DNA from 2 places in the Pectobacterium punjabense genome. Region 2 is predicted to be linked to the other one. Evidence: predicted binding sites of a transcription regulator. Region 2 holds the regulator's gene; the other holds the start of a gene.
The links. The regulator CRP, encoded in region 2, controls carbon source genes, mostly activating them, when cyclic AMP is high. The targets are predictions, from matches to a motif close to ATGTGANNNNNNTCACAT.

Region 1 (5,809 bases), 370 kb from region 2:
GCGCAGCACCTGCTCGCGCTGGAAAAACCGCTGCCTTTGCCAGCTTACGAACGCATTCTGAAAGCGGCGCACAGCTTTAACCTGCTGGACGCGCGTAAAGCGATCTCGGTTACCGAGCGCCAGCGCTACATCCTGCGTATTCGTACCCTGACCAAAGCGGTTGCGGAAGCCTATTATGCCTCTCGTGAGGCATTGGGTTTCCCGATGTGTAATAAGAAAGAGAGCTAAGAGGCAGCCATGACTGACAAGACTTTTCTGGTGGAAATTGGCACGGAAGAGCTGCCGCCGAAGGCTCTCCGTAATCTGGCAGAATCCTTTGCCGCGAATTTCACGGCGGAGCTGGATGCTGCCAATCTGGCGCACGGTGACGTAAGCTGGTTTGCTGCGCCGCGCCGTCTGGCGCTGAAGGTTGCACGCCTAAGCGCTTCCCAACCCGATCGTGAAGTAGAAAAACGCGGTCCAGCGATTTCCCAAGCGTTTGATGCGGAAGGTAAGCCGACAAAAGCGGCAGAAGGCTGGGCGCGTGGCTGTGGTATCACCGTTGAGCAAGCTGAACGTTTGACGACCGACAAAGGCGAGTGGTTGCTGTATCGCGCCCACGCTAAAGGCGAACAGGCACAGGCACTGCTGGCTGGCATGGTAAGCACTGCATTATCGAAGCTGCCGATTCCAAAATTGATGCGCTGGAGCGACAAAGAAACCCAGTTTGTACGTCCGGTGCATACCGTGACTATGCTGTTGGGTGAGGAATTGATACCCGGTCAGGTATTGGGTATCGATTCCGCTCGTACTCTTCGCGGCCACCGCTTTATGGGTGAAGCTGAATTTACGATCGACAATGCAGAGCAGTATCCACAGATTCTGCTGGAACGCGGTAAAGTCGTCGCCGACTACGATGCGCGTAAAGCGAAAATCAAAGCTGATGCAGAAGAAGCCGCACGCAAGATTGGCGGTAATGCCGATCTTAGCGACAGCCTGCTGGAAGAAGTCACCTCGCTGGTGGAATGGCCGGTGGTACTGACCGCGAAATTTGAAGAAAAATTCCTCGCCGTACCGTCCGAAGCGCTGGTTTACACCATGAAAGGTGACCAGAAGTATTTCCCGGTTTATGATAACAGCGGCAATCTGCTGCCGAATTTCATCTTTGTTGCCAATATTGAATCCAAAGATCCACAGCAGATTATCTCCGGTAACGAAAAAGTGGTGCGCCCACGTTTGGCTGACGCCGAGTTCTTCTTCAATACCGACCGCAAGAAGCGTTTGGAAGATCACTTACCGCGTCTGGAAACGGTTTTGTTCCAGCAGCAACTGGGTTCATTGCGTGACAAAACTGACCGCATTCAGGGGCTGGCAGGCTGGGTTGCTGGCCAAATTGGTGCTGACGTGAACCACGCAACGCGTGCGGGTCTGCTGTCCAAGTGCGACCTGATGACCAACATGGTGTTCGAATTCACCGACACGCAGGGCGTGATGGGGATGCACTATGCGCGTCATGATGGTGAAGCCGAAGATGTTGCTGTTGCGCTGAATGAGCAGTATCAGCCGCGTTTTGCGGGTGATGAACTGCCGTCTTCTGCGGTGGCTTGTGCGCTGGCGATTGCCGACAAAATGGATTCGCTGGCAGGGATTTTTGGCATCGGCCAACATCCAAAAGGTGACAAAGATCCATTTGCACTGCGTCGCGCAGCCCTCGGCGTGCTGCGTATTATTGTCGAAAAACGTCTGCCGCTCGATTTGCAGACGCTGACCGAAGAAGCGGTACGTTTGTATGGCAGCAAGCTGACTAATACCAAGGTTGTGGATGACGTGATTGAGTTTATGCTCGGTCGTTTCCGTGCCTGGTATCAGGAAGAAGGGCACAGTGTGGATACCATTCAGGCGGTATTGGCGCGTCGTCCAACTCGTCCGGCTGATTTCGATGCCCGCGTGAAAGCCGTTAGCCACTTCCGTTCGCTGGATGCAGCAGCGGCGCTTGCAGCAGCTAACAAACGCGTTTCCAACATTCTTGCTAAGTCTACCGATACGCTGAATGAGAGCGTCAACGCTGCCGTATTGAAAGATGCGGCGGAAATTACGCTGGCAACGCACCTTGTCGTGCTGCGTGACAAACTGACGCCGCTGTTTGCCGAAGGCCGCTATCAGGAAGCGTTGGTTGAGCTGGCCTCGCTGCGCGAACCGGTCGATGCATTCTTCGATCAGGTGATGGTCATGGCGGAAGATGAGCAGGTGCGTGTGAACCGCCTGACGCTGCTGAGCCAACTGCGAGAGCTGTTCTTGCAGGTTGCGGATATTTCCGTTCTGCAATAACGATAACTGCGTCATTGTCATCTTAGCCCCCGAATAGGTTCTCCTATTCGGGGGCTATTTTCTTCTCATTCCAGAACGCCCACCTATAGCCGCCCCGTGTATCTCGAGACTTAAACAGTCGGTATTCGTTGTAAGAGCTGGCCTTTTTCTACACAGCAAGCCCGATTCGACTATGCTTATATCGTAGAAAATCTTGTCATGGAAAATCCGTCGTCAGCGTGTTTTTGTCTAAATAAAGCACGGCTGGCGGGGCAGTAAGCATAACAGGAGTAGGGAATGAGAAGGCTGATGACGTACCGTTCACGCTGGCTGCTGCCAGTTCTGGTTATTCTGGCGGCATTACAGCTTGCTGCCTGCGGTGATAGTGAGGCCGACCAGCGCAAGGCATTCATTGCATTTCTGCAAAGCGCACAGTCGCAGCAGGATGGGACGCTGCCCGCATTGACGGAAGAGCAGAAGAAGAGTTTTGGCAATTTTGCCAACGATTATGCGATTTTAACCACCTTTTCTCAGCAGTTTAATCAAGCCGTATCCGGCAGTCTGACGCCGATGCTGGGGCAAATTTCCCGTATTCGTGTCCCTAAAGACTATCTGACACAGCGTGATGCGCTCAGGCAATCTGTTGGAACCATGAGCCTGTTGGCGCAGCATGTTCAGGCGGCAAAAGCGCAGGCTGACAATGCCCACCGTACGTTAAAGCAGCCCGAAGAGGTGCAAATTCCTTATGAGCGGCTCTATGCGAGCACGGTAATACAGCCGACGAATGCGTTGTTACCTGTTATTCCTGGCGCCACATCGTTTGCACAAAGCCTGATTCAGGTTGGTGATTTCCTCCAGGCTCAGGGCGATCAGGCCGTATTTAACGGCGCATCTGTCCAATTCCGCACCCCACAGCAGGCGGCGCAATATAACAGTATGGTGGCGGCATTACCTGTGCAGCAACAGAATGTGATGAATGCGCTCAGAGGGGTAAATGGCGTGAATTATCCCTAATAGCCTCTTGGCGAGTCGATATTAGCGGGTAGGTATTCTGGATAAAATGAGTGTGACGGACGAGAGGAGAAAAATAAATTGTGATTTGAATCACATAAATAAAACAAACATGACCACTTAAAGTGTGATGCAAATCACATATAAGACGCTGTATTTGTCTACGAATCTGTTTAGTTTTTCATTTTTAACGTTTTTTTGTGAAGTAAATCACCTATTTGTATCGTTGATGTAGGGTGGTTGTGTGATTTTTGTCACGTTCCTGCCATGAGGTTGCGGTATGAAAACAGCGTGTTAGAGTCCGCGCTGCATACAGTAATAATGACGGAAATATTTTTGTGGCAATCGGTGTTTTTATAACAGCTGAGCTTTCGGTAACCGTCGATATCTCGGTAAAAATAAGACTGTCGGTTGTTGCTAACCATCGCTGCGACTAACACACGTTGCCACGCCGTCTCACGATAATTACCACGCGCTCTTATTGTCAGCGCGTTTCAATAGGGGTGTGTTTTTATGCTTTCACCAGATATTAAGATCAAAGTGCAAAACTTTGGTCGCTTCCTCAGTAATATGGTGATGCCCAATATTGGCGCATTTATCGCCTGGGGTATTATTACCGCGCTGTTTATCCCTACCGGCTGGATTCCCAATGAAACCTTGGCGAAGCTCGTCGGCCCGATGATTACGTATTTGCTACCATTGCTGATTGGTTATACTGGCGGACGTCTGGTATTCGGTGAGCGTGGTGGTGTCGTGGGTGCAATTACGACGATGGGTGTGATCGTCGGAACCGACATCCCGATGTTCCTCGGTGCCATGATTGTGGGCCCGCTGGGCGGCTGGACGATTAAACGTTTTGACCGCATGGTCGACGGTAAAATCAAGAGCGGTTTTGAAATGCTGGTCAACAACTTCTCTGCCGGTATTATCGGTATGTTGTTGGCAATTCTGTCGTTTTTGGCAATTGGTCCGCTGGTTGAAGTCTTCTCTCAGGTGCTGGCTTCCGGCGTTAACCTGATGGTACAGAACAACCTGTTGCCGTTTACGTCCATCTTCGTTGAACCAGCGAAAATTCTGTTCCTGAACAACGCGATTAACCACGGTATCTTCTCTCCACTGGGTATTCAGCAGGCGACGGAAACCGGCAAATCTATTTTCTTCCTGATCGAAGCGAACCCAGGTCCAGGTATGGGCGTGCTGATGGCTTATATGTTCTTCGGGCGTGGTAACGCGAAAGAATCAGCACCGGGTGCGGCGATTATCCACTTCCTGGGCGGGATTCACGAAATCTACTTCCCTTATGTCCTGATGAATCCGCGTCTGATTATCGCGGTGATTCTGGGCGGGATGACTGGCGTGTTTACGCTGAGCGTACTAGGCGGTGGCTTAGTTTCTCCAGCCTCTCCGGGCTCCATTCTTGCAGTGCTGGCGATGACACCAAAAGGTGCTTACTTCGCTAACCTGGCGGCGATTGCAGCGGCTTTCGCGGTGTCCTTCATCGTGTCGGCGATTTTGCTGAAAAGCACCAAGCAAAAAGAAGAAGACCTGGGCGATGCGACGCGTCGTGTGCAGGAAATGAAAGCGTCTTCTAAAGGTGCAGCGACTAACACGGGCGTCAGCGGTGATATGAGCACCGTGCGTAAAATCATCGTAGCGTGTGATGCTGGTATGGGTTCCAGCGCGATGGGTGCTGGCGTGTTGCGTAAGAAAGTTCAGGATGCTGGGCTGACCAACATTTCGGTGACCAACAGCGCGATCAATAGCCTGCCGGACGATGTCGATCTGGTGATTACGCACCGCGATCTGACTGAACGCGCTATGCGCCATGCGCCGCAGGCACAGCACATTTCTCTGACCAACTTCCTTGATAGCGGTCTGTATAGCGATCTGGCTGCTCGTCTTGTGGCAGCGCAGGGTGCCGCGCAGCCTGAAACCGTCGCGACGCCTGCATCCGCTGTAGTCGACACGCAGACGAACCTGTTCCAACTGGGGGCGGGTAACGTGTTCCTGAATCAGCATGCGACACACAAAGAGCAGGCAATTCGTTTCGCCGGCGAGCAACTGGTGAAAGGCGGCTACGTCGAGCCTGCGTATGTTGAAGCCATGCTGGAGCGTGAAAAGCTGACCTCCACTTATCTGGGCGAGTCGATCGCCGTGCCGCACGGTACGATAGAAGCGAAAGACCGCGTGTTGAAAACTGGCGTTGTCTTCTGCCAATATCCTGAAGGCGTTCGCTTTGGCGATGAAGAGGATGAGGTTGCGCGTCTGGTTATCGGTATCGCTGCCCGTAACAACGAACATATTCAGGTCATCACCAGCCTGACCAATGCGTTGGATGATGACGCGGTTATTGAACGTCTGGCACACACGCAGGACGTTCAGGAAGTACTCGACTTACTCTCCGGTAAAAAGAGTGCCTGATTAATTTGGCTAGTGCCGCCTTCGGGCGGCCTCTTTTTATGTCTTTTTAAGGTTACGTCTCATGAAAGCATTACATTTTGGCGCGGGTAAT
Region 2 (5,809 bases):
AGTTGCCGCAGTTGAAGCGAATCCGCCAGTTGCGCGAGTTTGATGACGTCATTACCTCCCGTATCCACGGCTTTCACGATGCCACTGACTACTATCGACGCTGTAGCGCGCTGCCGCTGTTACCTCAAATACGCAAACCACTGCTGATCATCCACGCAAAAGACGATCCTTTTATGACGTCAGAGGTCATTCCCGATCTGTCGCAGTTACCGTCTAATATTGAGTATCAACTAACGGAACACGGCGGGCATGTTGGCTTCGTGAGTGGTACGTTATTGAAACCGGAAATGTGGCTGGAACAGCGCATTCCCAACTGGCTTAGCCCATTCTTGGACCACGCCGCCGATCCTTCTTCAGGAACCACTTTTACTCAGGAACCCTAGCGTGATTATTCCCTGGCAACAGCTCGATCCAGAAACGCTGGATAACATCATCGAATCTTTCGTGCTGCGTGAAGGCACCGATTATGGCGAGCAGGAACGTTCGCTGGCGCAGAAAGTAGAAGATATCCGTAGTCAGCTCCAATCTGGCGAGGTCGTTTTGGTGTGGTCTGAGTTGCATGAGACGCTAAATATTATGCCACGCGGGCAGCTCAATGCAGGTGGACATGCTCCTTATTGAGCATGGTGAAAGACGTGAAAGAACGCGCCAAACATGCTAACAATGGGAACCATTACGTCATTTTTGAGAATGTGCGCAGGCTTTCAGCCTATGCGCGCATCGCGATCACGGAGTCACGCGCCTTATGTCACATCAGCATCCGATTATTGCGGTTACTGGTTCCAGCGGAGCGGGAACCACGACAACCAGCTTGGCCTTTCGTAAGATTTTCCAGCAGTTCGATCTACGTGCAGCCCAGTTAGAAGGCGATAGCTTTCACCGCTATACCCGCCCGGAAATGGACATGGCGATCCGCAAAGCGCGTGATTTAGGGCGCCACATCAGCTATTTCGGCCCAGAAGCGAATGATTTCAGCCTGCTAGAACAATCGTTTATCGAATATGGTCGACATGGTCGCGGCCAGACGCGTAAATACCTCCACACCTACGATGAAGCGATTCCCTATAATCAGGTTCCCGGGACATTCACACCGTGGGAACCCATGCCGGAACCTACCGATATCCTGTTCTACGAAGGGCTGCATGGTGGTGTGGTCACCGAACAAAATGATGTGGCACAGCATGTCGATTTGCTCGTCGGCGTAGTACCGATCGTCAACCTGGAGTGGATTCAAAAGCTGATTCGTGACGTCAATGAACGCGGTCATTCGCGTGAAGCGGTGATGGATTCTGTCGTCCGCTCCATGGAAGACTACATCACCTATATCACGCCGCAGTTTTCTCGTACGCACATCAACTTCCAGCGCGTACCCACCGTGGACACCTCTAACCCGTTTGCCGCCAAGTCAATTCCTTCACTGGACGAAAGCTTCGTCGTCATTCACTTTCAGGGGTTGGATAATATTGATTATCCCTATCTGCTCGCCATGTTGCAGGGGTCGTTTATCTCCCACATCAATACGTTAGTCGTTCCCGGCGGGAAAATGGGGCTAGCGATGGAGCTCATCATGGCACCGCTGGTACAGCGGTTAATCGAAGGGAAAACGATAGAATAAGCATCAAGATACACGGGGAGACCACAGGGATGAGGCCTCCCTACGGGAACCTCCCCCTATGTTTCCCCTAATAACAGGCTTAAGTGACCAGAATGAGTACCCAGAGAAAGGGATTATTCCAGCACTCTAATTTCGTGACTGTGCGTCACCTCGACGGCTTTGCCCAGCATCAATGCCACAGAGCAGTATTTTTCCGCTGACAGGGCAACAGCTCGCTCGACGGCTTTATCGGTCAGCCCTTTTCCCGTCACGGTAAAATGTAGATTGATATGGGTAAATAAGCGCGGCGCTTCAGAGCGGCGCTCCGAGGTTAATTTCACCTCACAATCCGCCACGTCATTGCGACCTTTTTGCAGAATCGACACCACATCAATCGCGCTGCATCCCCCTACGGACATCAACACCATTTCCATCGGACTGGGCGCTTTATCGCCGGAATTACCGTCCATCAATACCTGATGCCCTGATGCGGATTCGCCCAAAAACGTTAAGCCTTCAACCCATTTTACCCGAGCCTGCATGATGCCTCTCCACTAAAAATTTTTTGAAAATTTATACCGTTACTGTACAAAAACCAGCGTTAATCAGAGCTTTGTCATGCTGAAGCGAGACAACACAAGACACATCCTTAAAGCTGTGTTAAAACGAAAATAGAATAGACCTTTTCTGGACAAAGCCAGAAACGAAGAAGATGATGATGACGTAGCCAGACATACCCAGCCACGTTTACGGTGCGGCAAGGCAGCAACCGGAAAATCAAGGGTACAGTGGTTCCAGTATATTCCCTGACGTCATTCTGACTAGACTGAATTTTATTTTTTTAGCAGTTAAACACGCCGTACAGGGAACTCTGACCCCTGTAATTTGCGCAGTGAATTACAACAGAGGATGATAGCGAATGGTTCTCGGCAAACCGCAGACAGACCCAACTCTCGAATGGTTCCTTTCCCATTGTCATATCCACAAGTATCCATCGAAGAGCACGCTGATTCACCAAGGTGAAAAAGCAGAAACGCTTTACTACATCGTGAAAGGCTCTGTCGCAGTGCTAATCAAAGATGAAGAAGGCAAGGAAATGATTCTTTCCTACCTCAATCAGGGCGATTTTATTGGTGAGCTCGGCCTGTTTGAAGAAGGTCAGGAACGCAGCGCCTGGGTTCGGGCAAAAACCGCCTGTGAAGTGGCTGAAATTTCCTATAAAAAATTCCGCCAGCTCATCCAGGTTAACCCGGATATCCTCATGCGCTTGTCTGCGCAAATGGCAAGCAGACTTCAGGTTACCTCTGAGAAAGTCGGCAACCTCGCCTTCCTTGATGTGACCGGCCGTATCGCCCAAACATTACTCAACCTGGCCAAACAACCTGATGCCATGACGCATCCAGATGGCATGCAAATTAAAATTACCCGTCAGGAAATTGGGCAAATCGTTGGCTGCTCGCGTGAAACCGTGGGCCGCATTCTGAAAATGTTAGAAGACCAGAACCTGATCTCTGCGCACGGTAAAACGATTGTCGTTTACGGCACTCGCTAAATCCCTGTCGCTGTACCCTACCAACAAAAAAGCGTGAAGCCTCTGCTTCACGCTTTTTTTATGGCGAGCTTCCTGCTCACCACCCTACGGGTCGTTGCTAACGCAACGCTGAAAAACGTTCCCTACGTTTTTTTATGGCGTAATCAGTTTGCTGCGTTAACGACCTGCGCGACGGCTTTAGCGAATTTCGCCATTCCCTGCACAATATCGTCTTCATCAATAATCAACGATGGCACAAAGCGGATCACGTTCGGCCCTGCCATCAAAACCATCAGTCCCTGCGCCGTTGCAGCAGCCAGGAACTCTCCCGCGCGGCCATGCCACTGCGGTTTCAACTCGGCACCCAACAGCAGCCCCATCCCGCGGATTTGCTCGAATACGCCGTACTGCTGGTTAATTTTCTCCAGTTCACTGACAAAGCGCTCGTGACGAGCCGCTACGCCCGACAGTACTTCCGGCGTGTTGATAATATCCAGCGCTGCTTCCGCCACCGCACAGGCCAGAGGGTTACCGCCATAAGTGGTACCGTGCACCCCAACCGTCATGGCTGATGCGATCTCTTCTGTCGTCAACATCGCGCTAATCGGGAACCCACCGCCCAACGCTTTAGCCGTTGTCAGGATATCCGGCGTAATACCATAGTGCATATAGCTGAATAATTTACCAGTACGCCCCATCCCGCTCTGCACTTCATCAAACACCAGCAACGCTTTATGTTGATCGCACAAGTCACGAACGCCCTGCAAAAATTCAGGCGTAGCGGGGGTAATTCCGCCTTCACCCTGAATCGGTTCCAGCACGACCGCACAGGTGTGATCGTCCATCACCGCTTTAACCGCAGCGAGATCGTTGAACGGAACATGCACAATATCGGCAGGCTTAGGCCCGAAACCATCGGCATATTTAGGTTGTCCACCAACTGAAACGGTGAACAGCGTGCGACCATGGAATGCATTGTAGAAGGCGATGATCTTGGTTTTATACGGACTATGGCGTTTAACCGCATAGTGACGCGCCAGCTTAAATGCGGCTTCGTTAGCCTCTGCACCAGAGTTAACAAAGAACACGCGATCGGCAAAAGTGGCATCGATCAGTTTGCTGGCAAGGCGTAGCGCAGGTTCATTCGTGAAAATATTGCTGGTATGCCACAGTTTTTCGCCCTGCTGCTGTAAGGCGTTAACCAGCGCCGGATGGCAGTGACCGAGCGCCGTGACCGCGATACCACCGGAGAAATCGATATATTCTCGGCCATCCTGATCCCAGACGCGGCTCCCCTTACCTTTCACTGGTACAAACTTCGCGGGTGCATAAACCGGCAAAATAACCTTATCGTGGGTATCCCGTGTCACTGCTTTCTGCTCTGCTGCCATTTGCTGCCTCACTCTGCTGTCCATTACGTCAGAAATGAAAATATAGTCAATAAATATGCATAAAAAATCAATCGCAGGCAATATTAAATCAGCCGATGAAGAAAATAACTTTCTATACGATTAAATTTTAAGGAAATTATCCAAAAGCTGATGCCCTTGCTGGCTGAGAATGCTCTCAGGATGAAACTGCACGCCTTCCAGCGGCAATGAGCGATGACGGACTCCCATAATCTCGTCACGCTTCCCTTCATATTCGCTCCAGGCGGTAACCTCAAAGCAAACGGGTAGCGAAGCGGGATCAATGATGAGCGAATGATAGCGGGTAACCGTCAAAGGCTGGGCCAACCCGGTGAAAACACCCGTATTGTTGTGCACAATTGCTGAAGTTTTGCCATGCATCACTTGCCGCGCCCGCACCACCCGCGCGCCGAACGCCTGCCCCATCGCCTGATGGCCAAGACACACACCCAAAATAGGCAACTTATCAGCAAAGTGACGAATAGCCGCCAGTGAAATGCCCGCCTCGTCTGGCGTACAAGGGCCAGGAGAAATCACCAACCGCTCGGGCGCAAGCCGTTCAATCTCGCGCAGCGTCAGTTCATCATTACGCTTCACCACGACTTGTGCGCCAAGCTCACAAAAGTATTGATAAAGGTTGTAGGTAAAGGAGTCGTAGTTATCGATAATTAGCAGCATATTGACTTAATGTTATGATAAATATTAGTTATTTAAATTAATCCTACTCTTGATATCCACAATAATACCCGAAAATTATGCCAATGAATTTTTCATAGACGCATGCAACACTGATTATTGTATCTGCGTATAGCTAGAAGCATGGCGAGAGGTCGATCTTAGTTGCATCCAGAGGCGTGTTAGAGGGCAGGAAGCAGAGATTCCGAGTTAAATGTGCAGAATCCCTACTTTAGCTAGATATTGATTAGATTAACGAGCGCGAGCTATTAACGATAGCTAAGCATCATCCAAGATAAAAGTTATAGGTACCCGATAAAAACCATCAACAAAATCAGGTCGTAGTTCAGCAACTGAGGTATCTGGCTTTGCCCCATATAGCTCGATTGCTTTATCTGTCAGGGTAGTCGTTGTTACCGCTTCTTTCGCATTCGACTGGAATACACCGATCGATGATAAATAATCCAAGGGAAAATTAAACCGATAGACACCAAATTTATTTCCCTCCCTAATGATAATATCCATAGGATTCATCACCTTCTTTCCTTTTAAAGACAATTTAGGGATGTAGGTAATGAACTCGACAGGTGCTTCATCTCT

Region 1: E2566_RS20950 (PTS mannitol transporter subunit IICBA) is a predicted target of CRP. The motif match lies at 3,540-3,557, and genes of this name have one in related genera.

Annotation. Positions count from the first base shown of each region.
Region 1 covers NZ_CP038498.1:4,628,261-4,634,069, reverse strand. The annotation lists gene glyQ (glycine--tRNA ligase subunit alpha) at 1-228, shown strand, start outside; gene glyS (glycine--tRNA ligase subunit beta) at 238-2,307, shown strand; gene E2566_RS20955 (DUF3053 domain-containing protein) at 2,584-3,300, shown strand; gene E2566_RS20950 (PTS mannitol transporter subunit IICBA) at 3,811-5,718, shown strand; gene E2566_RS20945 (mannitol-1-phosphate 5-dehydrogenase) at 5,780-5,809, shown strand, end outside.
Region 2 covers NZ_CP038498.1:4,260,617-4,266,425, forward strand. The annotation lists gene E2566_RS19380 (hydrolase) at 1-383, shown strand, start outside; gene E2566_RS19385 (YheU family protein) at 385-621, shown strand; gene E2566_RS19390 (phosphoribulokinase) at 746-1,615, shown strand; gene E2566_RS19395 (OsmC family protein) at 1,729-2,136, opposite strand; gene crp (cAMP-activated global transcriptional regulator CRP) at 2,514-3,146, shown strand; gene argD (bifunctional acetylornithine/succinyldiaminopimelate transaminase) at 3,290-4,516, opposite strand; gene E2566_RS19410 (aminodeoxychorismate synthase component II) at 4,637-5,212, opposite strand; gene E2566_RS19415 (hypothetical protein) at 5,489-5,809, opposite strand, start outside.